DNA from 3 places in the Rossellomorea sp. NPDC077527 genome. Region 2 is predicted to be linked to each of the others. Evidence: riboswitches for the same ligand, from Rfam matches in the RefSeq annotation. Region 2 holds a riboswitch; each other region holds the start of a gene.

Region 1 (3,281 bases), on a different contig from region 2:
CTGACGGACCTGGATTTCACGCCCAGGATGATAGCTCAGACCAGGATAATATACTTCCTCAACTTCTTTCCTGCTTTCTAAGAAGCTCGCAATCTTATAAGCAGATTCTGAGGATTCCTTTAATCGTACGTGCAGGGTTTTCATCCCTCTTAAGAGCAGCCAGCAATCCTGGACTCCGAGGACCGCTCCAAATGAGTTTTGCAGGAAAGCTAGTTTTCCGGCAATCTCCTCGTTTCCCGTTACGGCAAGCCCTGCTAAAACATCACTGTGCCCTGCAAGGAATTTCGTCGCACTGTGTAGGACAACATCTACTCCCAGACTGATTGGTCTTTGCAACAGGGGTGTCATAAATGTATTATCCAGGAACGTCAAGCAGTTATTTGCCTTCGCAAGCTTCACAACCCCTTCAATATCAGTGATGTTTAAAAGTGGATTTGAAGGCGTCTCCATATAAATAACCTTTGTATTGTGCCTAATTGAACAAGCTACTTCGTGCAGGTCCTTCATGTTCACAAAGGAGTATTCGATACCAAACTTTGTAAGGACTTCAGTGATCATCCTGTATGTCCCACCGTATACTTCTTCGGATACGAGGACGTGATCGCCGCTTGATAACAATAAGAAGCTTGTTGAGATTGCCGCCATACCGGATGAAAAGGCAAAGCCTTTTATCCCTCCTTCCAACTCTGCTATCGTTTCTTCAACCGTTTCCCTGGTCGGATTGCCAGAACGGCTGTAATCGTAGGTCCCGTATTGGTCGAAATCCTGTTGATGGAAAGTAGTGGCGTGCTGAATAGGCGTAGAGACCGCTCCTGTTTCTTTATCAAATCCGTGAGAATGAATGAGTGACGTCTGAAGTGAAAATGGTTTTTTACTCATACGCTGGCACCTCTTTCTCCAATTGATGAAAAACATTCTCCAAGTCTGCTATCAGGTCATCGATAAACTCAATTCCTACAGAAAACCTCAGGAGTCTATTGCAGATCCCCAACATCATCCGTTCCTCTTCAGGAATATCTGCATGCGTCTGTGTAGCTGGGTAAGTGATAAAGCTTTCCACGCCTCCTAAACTTTCAGCAAACGTAATCACGTTTAAATGCTTGAGAAAAGGAGCAATCCATTCTTCTTTTTCGATACGGAAGGAAAGCATCCCGCCTCTTCCGGGATAAAGTACGTCTGTTACACCATCATGCTCTTCAAGGTATTCGGCTATTTGTCTTGCATTTTTTTCGTGCTGTGCCATTCTGAGGCTAAGGGTCTTCATCCCTCTTAATAAGAGCCAGCAATCAAAGGGGGCAAGAACCGCTCCGATTGAATTCTGAATGGTATAAATATCTTCCGCCAACTTCTCTGTGTTTACGATCACGGCTCCTGCCAGCACATCATTATGGCCACCAAGGTATTTCGTTGCACTATGAATTACAATGTCTGCTCCCTGAGTAAGTGGCTTTTGAAGTACAGGGGTATAAAATGTATTATCGACTATTAATAGCAACCCGTTTTCTTTTGCTAAACCAGCTACTTCATCAATAGTTGCTTCGTTCATCAATGGATTGGTTGGGGTTTCAAGAAAAATGGCCTTGGTTCTGTTTGAAATATGTCTTTTTATCAATTCATTGTCACTTGTTTCGACAAAGTGAAACTTGATATTATACTGGGCTTCGTACTGTATGAATAAACGATAGCTTCCCCCATAAAGGTCCTTCGAAACAATCAATTCATCCCCGCTTGAGAATAAACCAAGTATCGCCTGGATGGCCGCCATTCCAGAACTGAATGCAAATCCTCTATGTCCATCCTCCAGTTGGGCAAGTGTTTCTTCCAAGGTCTTCCTGGTAGGATTTCCTGTCCTCGTATAATCATAGCCGGTGGATTGACCGATCCCTTTATGTTCAAATGCTGTAGATAAGTGAAGTGGCATGCTGACAGCTCCGGTTCCAGGATCACTCCGGTTGCCTGCCTGGACTAATAAAGTATCAATATGTTTTCTCAACATTCTTCTCTCCTTTTCTTTCCTTGAAAATGAAAAGGGGAAAAACAAAAAAACCTTCTTATTGAAAATAAGAAGGTTTTATACATTCGTTCTCCCTCTTATCGTCCAAGTTGACATCAACTTGCTGGAATTAGCACCATGCCTCTTTGGCTGGTTGCTGAGGTGTCTTCGGGCCAGTCCCTCTACCTCTCTTGATAAGAAACTATATGAATTTGTGGAAAATAACTTTCCCATAACTTATAACAATGACGATGAAATGTCAATAACAATTAAGAATTATCTGAAAAAATAACGCACCCAATCCTATTTCTCAGTGGAGATTCAATGATAAATTCCCATTTTCTTCTTAATTTCCCTCAGGAACGGAATCGTGGTTTCACGGGCCTTTTTCGCGCCTGCATTTAGTATGGTATCCAGCACGTGTGGATTGGCCATCAGTTCTTCATATTTTGAGCGGGGTTTTTCAATAAATGAATTCATGACTTGAAAGAGCTCTTTCTTCGCTTCTCCCCATCCGATCCCTTCTTTGAACCTCACTTTCATCTTCTCAACTTGATCAACTGTTGCAAATTCTTGATAAAGTGAGAATATGACAGATGTTTCGGGATCCTTAGGCTCCTCAGGGAGAGAAGAATCTGTCTTGATCTTATTGATCAGTTTTTGAAGTTTTTTCGGTTCTTCAAACAATGGGATTGTATTGTTATAGCTTTTACTCATCTTGCGTCCATCAAATCCCGGAAGAACGGATGTTTCTTCCTGTATGACATACTCGGGAAGGACAAAGGTCTCCCTGTATATTTTATTAAAGGTTTCAGCTATGTCCCTTGCTATTTCCACATGTTGAATTTGATCCTTCCCAACCGGAACCAGTTCCGTCCGGAATAGGAGAATGTCCGCGGCCATCAATATTGGATAGGTGAACATACCCATATTGACTCCATTGTCTATTTCTCTTCCACCCTTTTGATTATCATCGACCATCGATTTATATGCATGGGCACGGTTCATTAAGCCCTTAGGAGCAAAGCAAGCGAGGATCCAGCTTAATTCGAAGATTTCAGGTACATCAGATTGGCGATAAAAGACCGCTCGATCAGGATCCAAACCTAATGCAAGCCACGTTGCCGCCACTCCATATGAGAGTTCTTTCATTTCAGCTTGATTATGAATTTTCGTTAGACCATGGTAATCCGCAACAAAATAAGCTACGTTGTAGGATTCAATTTCTGCTAATCTCAATGCCGGTTTAATCGCACCAACATAATTTCCTAAATGAATGTGACCTGTT
Region 2 (3,281 bases):
AAGGACTGAACCGAAACGGATGGCATCGAAGATCTGTGGTTCTTTCTCACGTGTGAGACCGATGCATTTTGCGTAGCAGCCGCCTTCGATATTGAATACTCCGTTCGGGGACCAGCCGTGCTCATCATCACCGATCAAACGGCGGTTTGGATCCGCTGATAAAGTCGTTTTACCAGTACCAGATAGTCCGAAGAATAATGCGACATCGCCTTCACGGCCGACGTTTGAAGAACAGTGCATAGACAGGATATCGGATTCAGGAAGTACATAGTTCATCACAGAGAAGATGGATTTCTTCATTTCACCGGCGTATTCCGTCCCACCGATCAATACGATTCTCTTCTCGAAGGAAACGATAATGAACGTTTCAGAGTGAGTTCCGTCGACTTCAGGATCAGCCTTGAAGTTCGGAGCTGAGATGACAGTGAATTCCGACTGGTGACCTTTTAACTCTTCTGTTTCCGGGCGGATGAATAATTGGTGAGCAAAAAGATTATGCCATGCGAATTCATTGATCACTTGGATCGGAAGTCTATGTTTAGGATCGGCACCTGCAAATCCTTTAAAGGAGAAAACCTCTTCTTTTTCTTTTAAGTATTCGATGACTTTCGTATATAATTTATCGAATGATTCCGAAGAAATCGGCTGATTCACAGAGCCCCATTCGATCTTATCTTTCGTTGATGGTTCTTCAACAATAAATTTATCTTTAGGCGAGCGTCCTGTGTATTTACCAGTTTCTGCTCTGACTGCTCCAGATGATGTTAAAACGCCTTCATTTCGTTGAAGGACCTTTTCGACTAGTTGAGAAACAGATAATTGTTCCTGAATGTTTTGACCGTTAAGTAATTCTGTTAATTCATTAGACATGCTCACTGAATTCATTCGAACCCTTCCTTTATATAAATTTATTTATCGCTTACTTCACAAAAATAGTATAACACAATCAAGCTATTAGTCTATACTATTTATTTAAATTTATAATGTGTCTTCATTTTGTCACATTTTTTATCCAAATACAGCTTGTTTCTTCTTATATATATGAAAAGGACAAAAGATTGTTTAGCCTCATTGACTAATTAGGTTACAAAACCGATTAAGATAGGCGGGGAGTTGGTTAAACCTGTCATTCGAAAAAAGTTGACACCCTTTGTCCTAAACGTTATCATTGTTCCTTGAACGGATACTCTTATCCTGAGCTGGTGGAGGGAGCAGACCCTATGAAACCCAGCAACCTGCTAAATAGTGTAAGGATCTTCTTCTTTGAGTCGATCCGATTAAGCGAAGGTGCTAAACTGAGGCAAGGTCTCTAAAACCTTGAACGATAAGAGAGAAAAGGCGCGGCTATGATCTGAAACCTTTCCTCTGAAGCTTTTTCCTGAGGAAGGGTTTTTTCTGTTTATAGTGGACCACATGCACATAAATCATGATTTATTGATAAAAGAATCATGTTTACTTCATACTACTTAGGGAAATGAGTACCGTATCTGTTTACTTTTTGTCGGAACTGTTTCTGACAAATATGCTTAAGGAGGAACCTTGATGTCAACTAAACGTCGTCTGTTTACATCTGAGTCCGTAACTGAAGGACATCCAGATAAAATTTGTGACCAAATTTCTGATTCAATTCTTGATGCAATTCTTACAAATGATCCGAATGCACGTGTGGCATGTGAAACTTCCGTCACAACGGGTCTTGTGCTTGTTGCTGGTGAGATTACTACGAATACGTATGTCGATATTCCGAAAATTGTTCGTGAAACGATCCGTGAAATCGGCTATACTCGTGCAAAATATGGATTTGATGCTGAAACGTGTGCGGTACTGACTTCCATCGATGAGCAGTCTGCTGATATCGCTCAAGGTGTGGACCAGGCACTTGAAGCCCGTGAAGGTCAAATGTCAGACGAAGAAATCGAAGCAATCGGTGCTGGTGACCAGGGGCTGATGTTCGGATTCGCTTGTAATGAAACGAAAGAGCTAATGCCTCTTCCGATTTCTCTTTCTCACAAAATCTCCCGTCGCCTGACAGAAGTTCGTAAAGAAGAAATCCTTCCTTACCTTCGTCCAGATGGTAAAACGCAAGTTACCGTTGAATACGATGAAAACGATAAGCCGGTTCGCATCGACACAATCGTTATCTCTACTCAACATCACCCGGAAGTGACGCTTGAGCAAATTCAGCGTAACCTGAAAGAGTATGTTATCGATCCTGTTGTACCGAAAGAACTAATCGATGAAGAAACAAAATACTTCATCAACCCGACTGGCCGTTTCGTTATCGGTGGACCACAAGGTGATGCCGGATTAACTGGCCGTAAAATCATCGTTGACACATACGGCGGATACGCTCGTCACGGTGGCGGTGCATTCTCTGGTAAGGATGCAACAAAAGTGGACCGTTCAGCAGCATATGCAGCACGTTATGTAGCGAAGAACATTGTTGCGGCAGGACTAGCTGAAAAATGTGAAGTTCAATTAGCCTATGCTATCGGGGTTGCACAACCAGTATCCATCTCTGTAGATACATTCGGAACCGGCAAAGTATCAGAAGACGTTTTAATTGACGTAGTTCGTAATAACTTTGATCTGCGTCCTGCAGGAATCATCAAAATGTTAGACCTTCGTCGTCCGATTTACAAGCAGACAGCTGCTTACGGACACTTCGGTCGTAATGACCTTGATCTTCCTTGGGAGCGCACAAACAAAGCAGAAGCGTTGAAAGCAGAAGCTTTGGCTGAATAAGAAAAGATTGAAAAGACCAACACTTTGAGAGGTGTTGGTCTTTTTTGGTGGTGGGGAGGCGTGACGAGGGTTGGAGTACGTTGGGGTGGCGTGGAGTTCCGAGGTGCGAGAATGGTCGATATTGGTCGAATGGCAGATATATCTTCATTTTGGCAGATAAAACGGAAAAACAGCAGATAAAACATATTTTAGGCAGATATATTCTCAAACCGGCAGATAAATTCCCAAAATGGCAGATAAATCCCCCACCCGGCACCCAAACTCAGAAACCGGACCATCCATGCAAGAAAATATACCATGAGTAATCCATTAAAGGATGGGGTATCCCAAGTATAGGAAGTTAAAACGGTTTGATATTCTTATAATACTGTCCTTTTTCTGCGTATTCCCTTGAAATGCGTTTCATCTCACTAATATCGTGTTCGTTAAGCTCCCTCACGACCTTAGCCGGTCGACCGAATGCGAGTGTATTCGGCGGAATGACCTTCCCCTGGGGAACAAGGCTTCCTGCTCCGATAAACGCTCCTTCGCCGATT
Region 3 (3,281 bases), on a different contig from region 2:
CAGAACCACCTATGATGTGGATGGAGTATTTCTTTGAAAGGGAAGTCAGGAAGGTGGAGGAGTCTTCTGCTCCTTCATCTGCGATCTCATCCATCCGTGTTAGATCATAGCCAGTCGTCCACAGTTCAGGAAGTACAACCGTAGTGCAACCATCTTCCTTTGCTTTTCTGACCCACTGTTCGACTTTTTCCTTATTTTCTTCAGGTTTCCCAAATGCAATATCCATCTGGGCGAGACCAATCTTATGAATCATTTTCTTCACCTCTTTATGTACGATTTGGCATTTATTCCTTTACATTCTTTATGTTCCGTTATATCATTTGTGACTAGAATTTGAAAGTAATAAATTTTCAAAAAATGAGTAGGTGAATGAATGAAAAACTTTAAAAAGGCATCACGTTTAGAAATGTTGCCTCAACAATTTTTTGCGTCCCTAGCAGGTACAGTGAATGCTGTCGTAAATAAGGGGCATGACGTCATTAATCTTGGGCAGGGAAATCCGGATCAACCGACGCCTCCGCATATTGTGGATAAACTGAAAGAAGCTGCTTCTTCGCCGGCCAATCATAAGTATCCGCCATTTCGAGGCTTGACATCCTTTAAAGAGGCGATTTCAGCTTTCTACCTCCGTGAATATGGGGTAGAAATCAATCCTGAAACAGAAGTGGCCGTCCTGTTCGGAGGGAAAGCCGGATTAGTTGAGATCCCGCAATGTTTATTAAACCCTGGCGATGGTGTTTTGGTACCCGATCCAGGGTATCCGGATTATCTATCAGGGGTTGCATTGGCTGAAGCGAAAATGGTCACAATGCCGTTAAAAGAAGAGAATGGATTTTTGCCTGATTATAGTGATCATTCCCCGGAGGAATTAGAAAACGCCAAAGTAATGTTCCTCAACTATCCCAATAATCCTACCGGTGCAACCGCTACATCACAGTTTTTCGAAGAAACAGTGGAACTTGCTGCACAGCATGATATTTGTGTAGTGCACGACTTCGCCTATGGGGCAATTGGTTTCGATGGACAGAAGCCTATAAGTTTTCTGGAAACGACAGGCGCAAAGGATGTCGGGATCGAGATTTATACACTTTCGAAGACATATAATATGGCCGGTTGGAGAGTCGGATTTGCTGTGGGGAATAAGAGTGTCATAGAGGCGATCAACCTCCTGCAGGATCACCTTTACGTCAGTCTGTTCGGGGCCATTCAGGAAGCAGCAACCACGGCTTTATTAAGTCCACAGGATTGCGTTACCGATCTGGTTGCTACATACGAAGATAGAAGGAATCTATTAATCTCAGGACTGCAGGAAATAGGGTGGGATGTTAAAGCCCCACAAGGTTCTTTCTTTGCATGGCTGAAAGTGCCGGAAGGATTCACATCCGTTGAGTTTTCAACCTATTTACTCGAGAAAATCAATGTTGCTGTGGCACCAGGCGTAGGATTTGGAGAATACGGGGAAGGGTACGTCCGAGTCGGGCTGTTAACCACAAACGAACGCATAAAAGAAGCCATTTCCCGTATAGAAAATTTAGAATTATTTCACAAAAGGGATTGACATCAGCGGGAAATGGTGCAATAATCCAACTGAATTAAATAAAAAAATTAGATTCTTATCAAGAGCAGGCGGAGGGACCAGCCCTATGAAGCCCGGCAACCGACTTTTTCAAGCACGGTGCTAATTCTTGCAGCTAATGAGCTGACAGATAAGAAAGAGTGATAATGGCAAACCTCTTCTTATCAGGAAGAGGTTTTTTGTTTTGTAAAGAATGATAGGAGTATTCTGTAAGGAGGATGAACGACGATGAGTGAAGTGATAGCAACTTATAAAATAAAGGGGAAAACAGGAACGTTTGAAAAAAAGGCTGAAGGAATTGCCCTGGGATTAACAGTTGGTTCGTGGACGGACTTGCCTATACTGGAACAAGAACAATTACAGAAGTACAAGGGGAGAGTAGTATCCATCAGTGAGAGTGAAGATGGTGCGACCGGTTTGGTGAAGATCGGTTATCCAGGTCATAATTATTCAAACGATCTGCCTGCAGTCCTTACAACCGTTTTTGGAAAGCTTTCTTTAGATGGTGAAGTGAAATTAGTAGATTTAGAGTTTTCCGCTGATCTTAAAAAGAATTATCCTGGACCACGGTTTGGGATTGATGGAATAAGGGAGTTAACAGGTATAAAGGAAAGGCCGTTGCTGATGAGTATCTTTAAAGGGGTGATCGGAAGGGATTTTACCTTTTTGGAAAATCAGTTGAAAGCTCAGGCCATGGGTGGCGTGGATGTTGTAAAAGACGATGAGATTCTTTTTGATAACCCGCTTACCCCCTTTATTGAGAGAATCAGGACAGGAAAGAGAGTATTACAAGAAGTGTATGAAGAAACTGGTAAGAGAACGCTGTATGCCGTAAATCTTTCAGGGAGGACTTCTGAATTAAAGGAAAAAGCAAAGAGAGCCCGTGAACTTGGTGCCGATGCACTATTATTCAATGTTTTCTCTTATGGTCTCGACGTCCTTCAGGAACTGAGAGAAGATCCCGGAATCTCTCTTCCCATCATGGCCCATCCTGCATTTGCAGGGGCTGTGGCTGCATCCCCATCATTTGGAGTTGGATATTCACTATGGGTGGGAAAATTTCTCCGAATGACAGGGGCTGATTTTTCTTTATTTCCGTCTCCTTATGGGAGCGTCGCCCTGAATAAGGATCAAGTATTATCCGTCAGCGAAGAGTTAAACAAGGAAGATGCATTTTTCAAAAAGGTGTTGCCAGTGCCATCAGCGGGGATTCACCCTGCTCTTGTACCACTATTGGTGAAAGACTTTGGGTTTGACTGTGTCATTAATGCCGGAGGTGGCATCCATGGGCATCCTGATGGGGCAATCGGTGGGGGGAAAGCATTCTTGCAGGCGATTGATGCCATATTAGAAGGAGTGAATCTTAGAGAAGCAGCAGAAACTCAAAGTGAACTCAGGAAAGCACTGTCTCTGTGGGGAGAGGAGGTAAAGGTATAGTGACGCGTCCGATTATTCTCTGTGATTTTGACGGGACCATTACAGAAACCGATAATATCATTTCGTTGATGAAGCATTTCGCCCCACCGGAATGGGAACCAATTAAGGATGCGGTTTTAGAACGCTCACTTTCTATAAAAGAAGGAGTCACCCAATTATTCTCTCTTATTCCTTCCTCAATGAAGGACGAAATGATCCAGTATTTAAGAAATACAGCGGTTATACGTAAAGGCTTTAAGGAATTTGTCGAATATACGATAGAGAATCG

The links. Region 2 has a riboswitch for S-adenosylmethionine ahead of metK (methionine adenosyltransferase). Riboswitches for the same ligand answer to the same signal wherever they lie in the genome.
Region 1: linked by a shared signal. The riboswitch ahead of ACIGG7_RS21195 (methionine biosynthesis PLP-dependent protein) and the one ahead of metK (methionine adenosyltransferase) in region 2 are both predicted to bind S-adenosylmethionine.
Region 3: linked by a shared signal. The riboswitch ahead of ACIGG7_RS11870 (2,3-diketo-5-methylthiopentyl-1-phosphate enolase) and the one ahead of metK (methionine adenosyltransferase) in region 2 are both predicted to bind S-adenosylmethionine.

What each region holds. Positions count from the first base shown of each region.
Region 1 is NZ_JBITVL010000008.1:57,532-60,812, forward strand. Features, by position in the region: gene metC (cystathionine beta-lyase) at 1-879, opposite strand, end outside; gene ACIGG7_RS21195 (methionine biosynthesis PLP-dependent protein) at 872-1,996, opposite strand; SAM riboswitch class I at 2,089-2,194, opposite strand; gene ACIGG7_RS21200 (tryptophan--tRNA ligase) at 2,315-3,281, opposite strand, start outside.
Region 2 is NZ_JBITVL010000002.1:890,024-893,304, reverse strand. Features, by position in the region: gene pckA (phosphoenolpyruvate carboxykinase (ATP)) at 1-885, opposite strand, end outside; SAM riboswitch class I at 1,187-1,331, shown strand; gene metK (methionine adenosyltransferase) at 1,543-2,745, shown strand; gene ACIGG7_RS09695 (gamma carbonic anhydrase) at 3,086-3,281, opposite strand, start outside.
Region 3 is NZ_JBITVL010000003.1:384,829-388,109, reverse strand. Features, by position in the region: gene ACIGG7_RS11880 (carbon-nitrogen family hydrolase) at 1-253, opposite strand, end outside; gene ACIGG7_RS11875 (pyridoxal phosphate-dependent aminotransferase) at 374-1,558, shown strand; SAM riboswitch class I at 1,611-1,713, shown strand; gene ACIGG7_RS11870 (2,3-diketo-5-methylthiopentyl-1-phosphate enolase) at 1,805-3,013, shown strand; gene ACIGG7_RS11865 (2-hydroxy-3-keto-5-methylthiopentenyl-1-phosphate phosphatase) at 3,013-3,281, shown strand, end outside.